DNA from 2 places in the Endozoicomonas sp. GU-1 genome. Region 1 is predicted to be linked to the other one. Evidence: predicted binding sites of a transcription regulator. Region 1 holds the regulator's gene; the other holds the start of a gene.
The links. The regulator FNR, encoded in region 1, switches genes on or off when oxygen is low (the NO sensors DNR and NnrR bind a similar motif). The targets are predictions, from matches to a motif close to TTGATNTANATCAA.

Region 2: the regulator FNR is predicted to act here: its motif matches at 1,295-1,308, upstream of frdA (fumarate reductase (quinol) flavoprotein subunit).

The regions. Positions count from the first base shown of each region.
Region 1 is NZ_CP114771.1:1,884,510-1,889,675, forward strand. It holds gene hemN (oxygen-independent coproporphyrinogen III oxidase) at 1-1,144, shown strand, start outside; gene fnr (fumarate/nitrate reduction transcriptional regulator Fnr) at 1,659-2,417, shown strand; gene O3276_RS07600 (adenine phosphoribosyltransferase) at 2,497-3,054, shown strand; gene O3276_RS07605 (hypothetical protein) at 3,253-3,729, shown strand; gene O3276_RS07610 (TraR/DksA family transcriptional regulator) at 3,779-4,108, opposite strand; gene O3276_RS07615 (ankyrin repeat domain-containing protein) at 4,580-5,166, opposite strand, start outside.
Region 2 is NZ_CP114771.1:5,360,018-5,365,183, forward strand. It holds gene O3276_RS22410 (amino acid permease) at 1-1,146, shown strand, start outside; gene frdA (fumarate reductase (quinol) flavoprotein subunit) at 1,449-3,224, shown strand; gene O3276_RS22420 (succinate dehydrogenase/fumarate reductase iron-sulfur subunit) at 3,234-3,983, shown strand; gene O3276_RS22425 (fumarate reductase subunit C) at 3,983-4,372, shown strand; gene frdD (fumarate reductase subunit FrdD) at 4,392-4,745, shown strand; gene O3276_RS22435 (hypothetical protein) at 4,794-5,114, opposite strand; gene O3276_RS22440 (hypothetical protein) at 5,111-5,166, opposite strand, start outside.

The DNA.
Region 1 (5,166 bases):
TAGTTATCTGGAATACCTGTTTCGTGAAATAGAGATGCAGGCAGCACTCTACAGTCAGGAACAGCGGGTCGAGCAACTCCACTTTGGCGGCGGCACACCGACCTTTCTGAGCAGAGATCAGATGACGGATCTGATGGGGCATATCCGCCAGCACTTCCAACTGACCCAAAGCGATACCGCAGACTACTCCATTGAACTGGACCCCAGGGAAGTAGACTGGCCCATGATGGGCACCCTGAGGGACCTCGGCTTCAACCGGATCAGCATGGGCGTTCAGGACCTGAACCCCAAAGTTCAGCAAGCCGTTAACCGGGTTCAACCTGAAAGCATGATTCAATCCATCCTTGATGCTGCCAGAGTCATGGCATTCCGCTCGGTACACATGGACCTGATTTACGGCCTGCCTTTCCAGACCACCAACAGTTTTATGGCAACCATCGATCGTGTGGTTGATATGGCCCCGGACAGGCTATCCCTGTTTAACTACGCCCACCTGCCCCACCGCTTCAAGCCGCAGCGCCGGATCAATGAGCAGGATCTGCCAGCGCCGGAAATGAAGCTGGACATTCTGCATCAGGCCACGGAAAAGCTGCTGGATCAGGGCTACATCTACATCGGCATGGATCACTTTGCCCTGCCAGACGATGAACTGGCCATGGCCCGGGAGGATGGCACGCTGCACCGGAATTTTCAGGGTTATACCACCCATGGCCATTGCGACCTGATCGGCATGGGCGTGTCTGCCATCAGCCAGGTAGGCGACACTTATATTCAGAACAGCACCGATGAAGCCCGGTACTGTGCAATGCTCAATGAACAGCAATTGCCAATGGTTCGCGGTCTGAAGATGACCGCTGATGACAAAGTCCGCCAGGCAGTGATTACCCAGCTGATCTGCCACTTCAAACTGCATTTCAGCGATATTGAACAGCGGTTTGATATTCAATTCAGGGATTACTTCCGGGATGAGCTGGCAAGACTGGAGCCGATGAGGGCGGACGGCCTGATCAGTCTCAATAGCGATGGCTTGCTGGAAGTACTGCCGAAGGGAACGCTGCTGATCCGTAACATCTGTATGCAGTTCGACCACTATCTCCATCAACCGGAAATGAAAGAAAAGACGCTCTACTCAAAGGTTATCTGAGCAGCACTCCGGAGCAATCACCAGGCTCCGGAGCCCCTCTCCCGCCAGTACCGACAATGACTGATCATCCCGCACAGAACCGAAACCTCTCTGCAGCTCACCGGCTTATCAGCAAAAAACTGAAACTGACGACGACTTGCCACCACTATCACATTGATTTACTTGAAACATAAGTGCAAAATCTGTCATGTCCGTTAAATACCACGAACGAAAATTTAATCCTGTGACATAAGACAATGTCAGATTGATTTTCCAGGGATAAAGACATACAACCACCAGGAGCCATGACCATACTATTATCAGGGTCAGCCCTGGGCTGGATAGACGACACGGCAGATGAAAGCTCACCGGAACCACCGCAGTTTATGACGCATTGCTAAAGCAGCACCAAACCCCTACCCTGGGTCTGCCCGGTTGCGTACATACCTGATTTACACTCCGGTAATACTTTTCATACACTTGGTTTTCCATAAACAGTGTCGAATTTCGCCAAATACGACTTTGAGGCCTCTCAATGACGTCAAAGCCCAACGTCCGACAGCCGAGCCATGTGGCTTGCAGAGACTGCAGCCTCAGCTCACTGTGCCTGCCACTGGCACTGAGCATTAAGGATATCGATCAGCTGGATCACATTATCAAGCGTGGGCGTCCTTTGAAAAAAGGCGAACACCTGTTTCTGGAAGGTGACCCCTTTACCAGCGTCTTTGCTGTTCGCTCAGGGGCTCTCAAAACCTACACAGCGACCAATGAAGGTGAGGAACAAATCACCGGGTTTTACCTGCCCAGCGAAATTCTTGGCCTGAGCGGTATGGATACGGATACCTATCCGGTGTCGGCCCAGGCGATGGAAACCACCATGATCTGCGAGATTCCTTTTGAGCAACTGGAAACCCTTTCCGATCAATTCCCGGAACTGCGCCGACATCTGATGCGCCTGATGAGCAAGCGTATCCGTGAAGACCAGCAAATGATGATGCTGCTGTCCAAGAAAAACGCCGATGAACGTATTGCCACCTTCCTGATTAACCTGGCCAGCCGTTTTCGTCGCCGGGGCTTTTCTTCGCAGTCGTTCCGTCTGTCCATGTCGAGAAATGAGATGGGGAACTACCTGGGCCTGGCGGTAGAAACGGTTAGTCGTGTATTTACCCGATTCCAGAAAAACGGCCTGATCTCCGCCGTGGGCAAGGAAATCGAAATTCGCAACTCGGTTGAACTCTGTGCCCTGGCCGGGGGAAAAACCCTGGAACCCAACCCTATTGCTACCAACGCCTGACTTTATCCTCTAAAGAAGCTACCCTTTGAGGTGGCTTCTTCCTTTTTATCCATTGACTGACAGCGGCATGCTCCCTCCCATGCATACAAACGAATGTTCATCCGTTCAGGAATATCTGCGAACGCAAATCAGAACCATCGCCAACTGGCCCCATGAAGGCATCCTGTTTCGGGATATCACCACACTGTTTGAAAACCCGGAAGCCTGGCGTAAGGCCGTGGATGTCATGGTTCAGCGTTATGAGAACCAGACTTTTGATCGCATTGGCGCGCTTGATGCCCGCGGTTTCCTGCTTGGCTCGACACTGTCCTATATCATGAACAAGCCGCTGGCACTGTTTCGCAAGAAAGGCAAACTGCCCGGCAAAACCCTCAGTGTCGAGTATGACCTTGAATATGGTAAAGCCGTACTGGAAATGCATGAAGACACCATTAAGCCCGGTGAAAACATTCTGTTGGTGGATGACCTTATCGCCACCGGAGGCACACTGCTGGCTGCCGATCAGTTGATCCGACAAGCAGGAGCCAGCACACTGGAAGCTGCAGCTATCATCAACCTGCCAGACCTCAAGGGTGCTGACAGACTCAATGCGGCGGGCATTCCAACCTATGCCCTGTGCAATTTTGCCGGTGAGTAAAACCACCCTCAGTTCAGAATTTCAGGGATGATACGATATGTCTCTTAGATCCAGGGTCAATGTCTGGATCTGAGAGCCACTCCCGCAATTACAGGACGCACAGACCGGGATCTACCCGGAAAAAGGACTTTGCAAATGGGAATATGCGCCAAGGAACTAAGGCACTATGTTGTTCGCCCCGCACTCAAGCATCTGGGTATGTGGAGCCCTACTGCTGAGAACCTGCTGCTTGGTACCGCGGCCAGAGAGTCCGGGCTTGGTTTTCATCTGAAACAGGCCAATCACCAGGCGCTCGGTATCTATCAGATTTCCCCACGCATGCACCGCAATATCTGGGACCTGTTTCTGGCCCCGAACGCTGACTTATCCAGCAAAGTCCGGGGACTGGCCAGCCAGCGGGAGTTTCTTTCCCACCCCCATCATGAACTGGCGACCAACCTGGTTTACGCCACCGCCATTGCCTGGCTTATCTATCACCGCTGCGGTATTCAGATCGAAGATATTGATAAAGAAGACATCACTGCCATGGCCAGATTATGGCAAAAGCACTTCCACAGCAGAAACCCCGGAACACTCCAGAGCTTCTGCGAAAGCTATCAAAAGATGATTATTGAATCAGGCTGCTCCACAGAGGAGTCAACGTACTTTAACCAGGCTGCAGCCAAACCGGCATAACAGGATTCAGCCTGCCTGCTCCCTTATCGCCTTGATGATGGATGCTCCCCTACAACCCCTTGGCCTCAGCACATTGAACACAGAGGTCAGCATAAGGCATAACCTCAAGGCGCTGAACCGGAATTTCCTTACCGCAGGACAGGCAGAAACCGTAATCGCCCTCATTTATACGATCAAGGGCGCGGTTAATTTTACCCAGTTCAATCACCGCCTCGTTACCCAGTGCATCAATAACCTCATCATTCTCCCGTTCCTGCGCCTGCTCAGACCAGTCGGCACTGTTTTTTCGGGAAGCATCCTGTTTAATTTTACCCAGACGCGTATTCAGCTCATCCCTGCGAGCCATCAACCATTTCTGCCACTTATCATGATTTGTCATTTTGCTACCCCTGCACAAAAATACTGTAGAATCCTGCTGTTTATTCTATAAACAATGGTTGTGTCAAAAGGTCACTCTTTACCATAAAACAACGCCGACGAACCTTATCCCCACTCACAAAAACGGATAAAGTAATTACCAACCTGCGGCGTACTGATTCTTTCCAAAATCATGAATTCAAATAGTAGATCATTGATACCGTAAACGTAATATTCAGTTTCAATCCGGAAAAACATTTTCCCACCTGGTACATCAATTCAATGAGTTTGACGTGTACGATCTCCGTTCACCCTGAGCGGAGTCGAAGGGTGCTTGGCACGATCTATCAGAGTCCGGAGTTTCCGTCCTTCGACAGGCTCAGGGCGAACGGAGTGCGGAAGCACGACAACCCGTCAAACTCAGTGAAACCATGTACTAGGAGCTTGTCCGAGAATAGCGCCCGTCTAGGAGCCTGCCCGAGAATAAGCTGCCCTACTGCGGTGGCCGCAAATAAGGCAGCCGTTTCAGCCAGGCGATGCAGGATGTGTGATTAAGCTGTCTGGCAAGTACCAAAGGAGTCCTGCCATGTCTGTTTCTCACCCGATGATCTGCGCCGGCATTCAACAGCATCCTGACAACTTTCAGGTTGCCATTGAATGCCGCCAGATGCAGAACGGTATTGCCGTCTTGATCGGGAATATTCAGATCCGCCTTCGCTCGAATCAGCAGGCTCAGGGAAGCATTAAAGGAGAAATGAATAAAGGACATATCAACGGCATAGTGCATGGCCGTACGGCCGGAATTATCTTTAATATCAAGCTGAGCACCTGCCTGGACCAGGGCTTTCAGGCTATTGCAACGGTGTTTAAGCACCGCCAGATGCAGTGCGGTCTGACCCTCTGCGTTGGTCATGTCAGGATCAGCACCGGAGCGAATAAACAGGCGCAGGCACACATACCTGCCGTTGATGACGGCGTCGTGTAACACCGTGTTGCCAGCCGAGTCCCTTGCCGAAAAATCCACGTTAGCCTCAACGATGACCCTGGCGCACCCAAGATGGTTGCATCGGGTGGCTATGT
Region 2 (5,166 bases), 2.6 Mb from region 1:
GGAACGGCCATCGGTGCGGGCATGCTTGCTTTGCCGCTGGTATCGGCCAGTACCGGGTTGATGCCGGTTATGATTATTTTTGCGGTGACGGCATTCTTTGCGGTTATCTCTGCCCTTTATGCCTTTGAGGCCAATGTCGCCATCAAGCCTGGCTGTAATTTGTATACCATGGCAAGCAGAACATTAGGGCGGATGGGAAAGATGCTCTCTGCCATTGCCCCTCTCGGGCTTTTTTACGCATTGATGTCCGCCTACTTTGCCGGGGGCGGATCGTTACTGGCGCAGTACGCTCAAGCAGTGGTTCCCGGAGCTTCCGCTCAACTGTGCGTGATATTCTTTGCCCTGATTGCCGGAGCCTTTGTTTATTACAGCACCCGGGCAGTGGATCTTGTTAACCGTATCTTTTTCACCCTGATGATCGTTACTTTTATGCTTGCCCTGATGTCACTGGCACCTTCAGTGCGTTATGAGAGCATGATACATAGGGCGAGGGTAGAGTATCTATCGGTTCTGGCGGCACTGCCGGTGATATTTACTTCGTTCGGTTATCATGGTGGCATTCCCAGCATTATCATTTATCAAAAGAAGCAGCTGCAGCATATTCCCCTTATTTTTCTGATAGCGACCCTGATCCCGCTGGTGGTTTATATCTTGTGGCTGGTGGCGGTGATGGGGGTATTGCCCGAAGGCTTATTACTGCAAATCAGTCAGTCAACCGGGGCAACGGCTCATTTAATTTCAGCATTAAGCAGTGATAAAAATGTACACACTATTCTGTACCTGTTTTCTGATCTAGCGTTATTGACATCCGTGTTGGGCGTTGCCCTTGGGCTGTTTGATTATCTTGCCAACTTATTACAAAGGGCCGATACCCGCATCCATCGGCTGCAGACCGCCCTGGTGACCTTTATCCCACCGGTTATTATTGCCATTATGTTTCCGGATGGTTTTGTCGCCGCACTGGGTTATGCGGCGGTTGCTCTGGCCATTCTGGCTATCCTTCTGCCTACGGCAATGGTCTATGTACTAAGAAAGCAACCGGCCTATGAAAACCCGTTTCGGGCGCCCGGGGGAACGGTTTTGATGTCAATCTGTTTTGTATTTGGCTGTGTCATCATTGTGTCTCAATTTATTTCGAGGCTATAGGTTTTTTGCGTAAGTTGATAATTAAAAGTGAACCTTTGTTAATTAAACAATAAATCTGCATGCCTTAAAATTTAAGCGGTTGTTTATAGTGGTTTGATCCTATTGGTTTATCTTGAAATTACGGGTTTTCCGAAATATTGATTTATTTTTGTTTTATATCAATGGCTTTAATTTCAGGTTTATATAAACTTCAGTTCTAGATTTTTAACCCTTCTCTCATTATTCATTTTGGCCAGTTCGCTGGCTGTCTCTGTTTGGGACTCTTCCCGGAGATGGTGGTGAACGGCGGTAGAGGTTTGCGTATGCAGGTCATAAAGGCTGATGTAGCCATTGTCGGTGCCGGAGGTGCCGGTCTTCGGGCTGCGATTGCCGTTGCCGAAAAAAATCCTGAGCTTAAAGTGGCATTGATTTCCAAAGTCTACCCTATGCGGAGTCATACGGTGGCTGCAGAAGGCGGTTCAGCCGGTGTCATTCAGGATCATGACTCTCTGGAAAACCACTTTGTTGACACGGTGGCCGGAGGTGACTGGCTCTGCGATCAGGATGTGGTGGATTACTTTGTTTCCCACGCCACTGAAGAGATGATCCGCCTGGAGCACTGGGGCTGCCCCTGGAATCGTAAGGATGACGGTGACGTAAACGTTCGTGCGTTTGGTGGTATGAAGATTGAGCGCACCTGGTTTGCTGCGGACAAATCTGGCTTCCACATGCTGCACACATTGTTCCAGACGTCCACCAAGTACCCCTCCATTGAACGATACGATGAGTATTTTGCCACTGACCTGATCATGGAAGATGGCCGTGCCCAGGGCGTTGTTGCCATCGAAGTGAAAACCGGCGAACCAAAAGTCTTCCTGGCGAAGTCAGTGGTGCTGGCAACAGGTGGCTCTGGTCGTATTTTCCGTTTTAACACCAATGGTGCCATTGTGACCGGTGACGGCCATGCCATGGCCCTACGTGCTGGCGCACCGCTGCGTGATATGGAGTTTGTTCAGTACCACCCGACTGGTCTGCCAGGCTCCGGTGTATTGATGACGGAAGGTTGTCGTGGTGAAGGCGGTATCCTGCTGAACAAGGATGGTTACCGTTACCTGCAGGATTATGGTCTGGGACCAGAGACTCCGGTCGGTCAACCAAAGAACAAATACATGGAACTGGGCCCACGTGACAAGCTGTCCCAGGCCTTCTGGCAGGAGCAGCGCAAGGGCCGCACCATTGAAACGCCACTGGGCGATGCGGTGCACCTGGACCTGCGTCACCTGGGTGAACAGAAGCTGATGGAGCGTCTGCCACTGATCTGTTCCCTGGCGAAAAACTACCTGGGGGTTGATCCGGTGCATCAGCCAATTCCGGTACGTCCTGCGGTTCATTACACCATGGGTGGTGTCAGAGCGGACATCAACTGTGCCACCGATCTGGCCGGTCTGTTCGCTGCCGGTGAATGTGCCAGCGTCGGTATGCACGGTGCCAACCGTCTCGGTTCCAACTCTCTGGCAGAGACGGTGGTCTTCGGTAAGGTTGCCGGTGAAAGTGCGGCGGATTTTGCCAGCCAGAACGTGATGTCTGATGAACGCAAATTGCTGGATCAGGCAAAAGCACACCTGGCGGCTATTGAAAGCCTGCGCAATGCCAATGGTACTGAAAAAGCATCGCACCTGCGTCACGAAATGGTGAAAACCATGGAAGACAGTTTCGGTATTTACCGGGTGGGTGAAGAGATGCAGGCCGGTCTGGATAAGATCTCTGAACTGCGTGAGCGCTTCAAAAACGTCAAAGTGGAAGACAAGAGCAAGGTCTTCAATACCGAACTGCTGCAGGCCTTTGAGCTGCAAAGCTCCCTGATGGTTGCTGAGTGTATGGCCATTGGTGGTGTTGAACGTAAGGAGTCCCGTGGTGCGCACCAGCGTATTGATGGCTTCGAAGCCCGTGACGATGTCAACTTCCTGAAACACTCCGTCACCTTCTATAACGGTGATGCCAAGCTTCGTCTGGAATATGAAGACGTGAATGTAACCCGCTTCCAGCCAGAAGAGCGCGTCTATGGCGCGGCGGCTGAGAAAAACGGCGAAGGGAAGTAAGGAGGCCCCATGAGTGATAAAACCATAACCATCGAGATTCTGCGTTATAACCCGGAAACCGATGACAAGCCGACATTTGGCACTTTCACTATTCCTTATGTGGAAGCCTGGTCCATGCTGGATGCTCTTGAACATATCAAGGATGAACTGGATTCCAGCCTGGCTTACCGCTGGTCCTGCCGTATGGCAGTGTGTGGCAGCTGTGGCATGGTGATTAACGGTACACCAAAGCTGGGCTGTGAAACCTTCCTGCGGGATTATTATCCGAACCCCATTCGGGTTGAGCCACTGGCTAACTTCCCGATTGAAAAGGATCTGGTGATTGACTCAGAAGACTTCATCAAGAAACTGGAGTCAGTGAAACCGTACATCATCAATGCGATGGAGAAGCCGGTTGAGGAGGGAGTGAATAAACAGACGCCTCAGCAGCTGGGCCTTTATAAGCAGTTTTCCATGTGCATTAACTGCATGCTCTGCTACTCCGCGTGTCCACAGATGGGCTTGAACCCACTGTTTACCGGTCCTGCGGTGATCGCCCTGGGCCACCGTTATAACCTGGACAGCCGTGATGATGGCTATGAACAGCGTACCGAAGTGATTCAGGGCAAGAATGGTGTCTGGTCCTGTACCTTTGTGGGTTACTGTTCTGAGGTTTGTCCAAAGAATGTTGACCCGGCCGCTGCCATCAACCAGAACAAACTGCAGGGTTCTCAGGATTGGGCGCTCTCTTTCCTGATGCCACGTAAAGGAGACAAGTGATGAGTCGTCGCCCCTATGTGCGTCCCATGAAGCGCACCTGGTATATGGATCATCCCTTCTACCGCCAGTACATGATCCGGGAATCCTCCTGTGTATTTGATGGCCTCTATGCCATCAACCTGTTTGTCGGTCTGATGCAGCTGGTCAAGGGTCAAGCCGCCTGGAATAGCTGGCTTGCCTTCCAGGCTAACCCGTTAATGATTCTGTTTACCGTGGTTACCCTGGGTCTGACTATTTACCACGCCGTCACCTATTTTGATATGACGCCCCGCGTTCTGCCACAGCAGATTCGTAAAATGGTAAAAGACAGTGTGGTTAACAAATTGATGTACGTTGGCCTGGCAGTGGTTTCTGCCATCATTCTGGCTGCGGCCACCATGGGACTTTGACGGGGATAGGAGAGGGAACATGAGTAATAAACGCCATATTGAACCTCTGTTGTGGAGTCTGTTTGGGGCTGGTGGCACCACTATCGCCTTTTTCTTTCCGGCTATTATTTTTGTGGTTGGTCTGGGTGTGCCTCTGGAAATTATTCCGGCAGAAGCGCTCTCTTATGAGCGAATGTCAGCGTTCTTTCTGGAGAGCTGGATTGGCAAGCTGGCGCTGATGGTGGCTTTGGTGCCTTCTTACTGGGCCTGTATTCACCGTATTTACCACGGTGCTCACGATCTGGGTTTCCACCCGGGGGGTGGGGTAAAAGTGGCCTGTTATGGTGGTACGTTGATTCTCAGCCTGGCAACCATTGCTTTATTGCTGGTCTGATCAGGTTTTATGAGGGGGCTGAGTAAGCCCCTTTTTTTGCATAAAAAACTAGGAAGCTTGTTCAGAGCGTTGGCTTTTTTCCTGAAGATAATTTTGCTCGATGCGCCGTTGATTGCGTGCCTGAGCTATTTTTTCCGCTAATGCCGGGTCTTTTGTCAGTAGCTCTTCCTGCTCGAACATCACTTGATGGATCTGCTCGTGAATTTTCTGGGTGATGCTATTGACCATTTGATTACGATTCGCCGCGGTTAGCGAGTGTGTCTGGATAAAGCTGTCCACCGCCATTCTGATCATGGAACCCAGCGGGCTGTCATGTTCATCGGACTTTTGCAAAATAAGATCGAGACTGCCCAGGTTTTCGAGTGTCATGATTTGAGTCCTCCGGTCAGGGCACCAGCGGCTCTAATTGTATAGAGGTCCG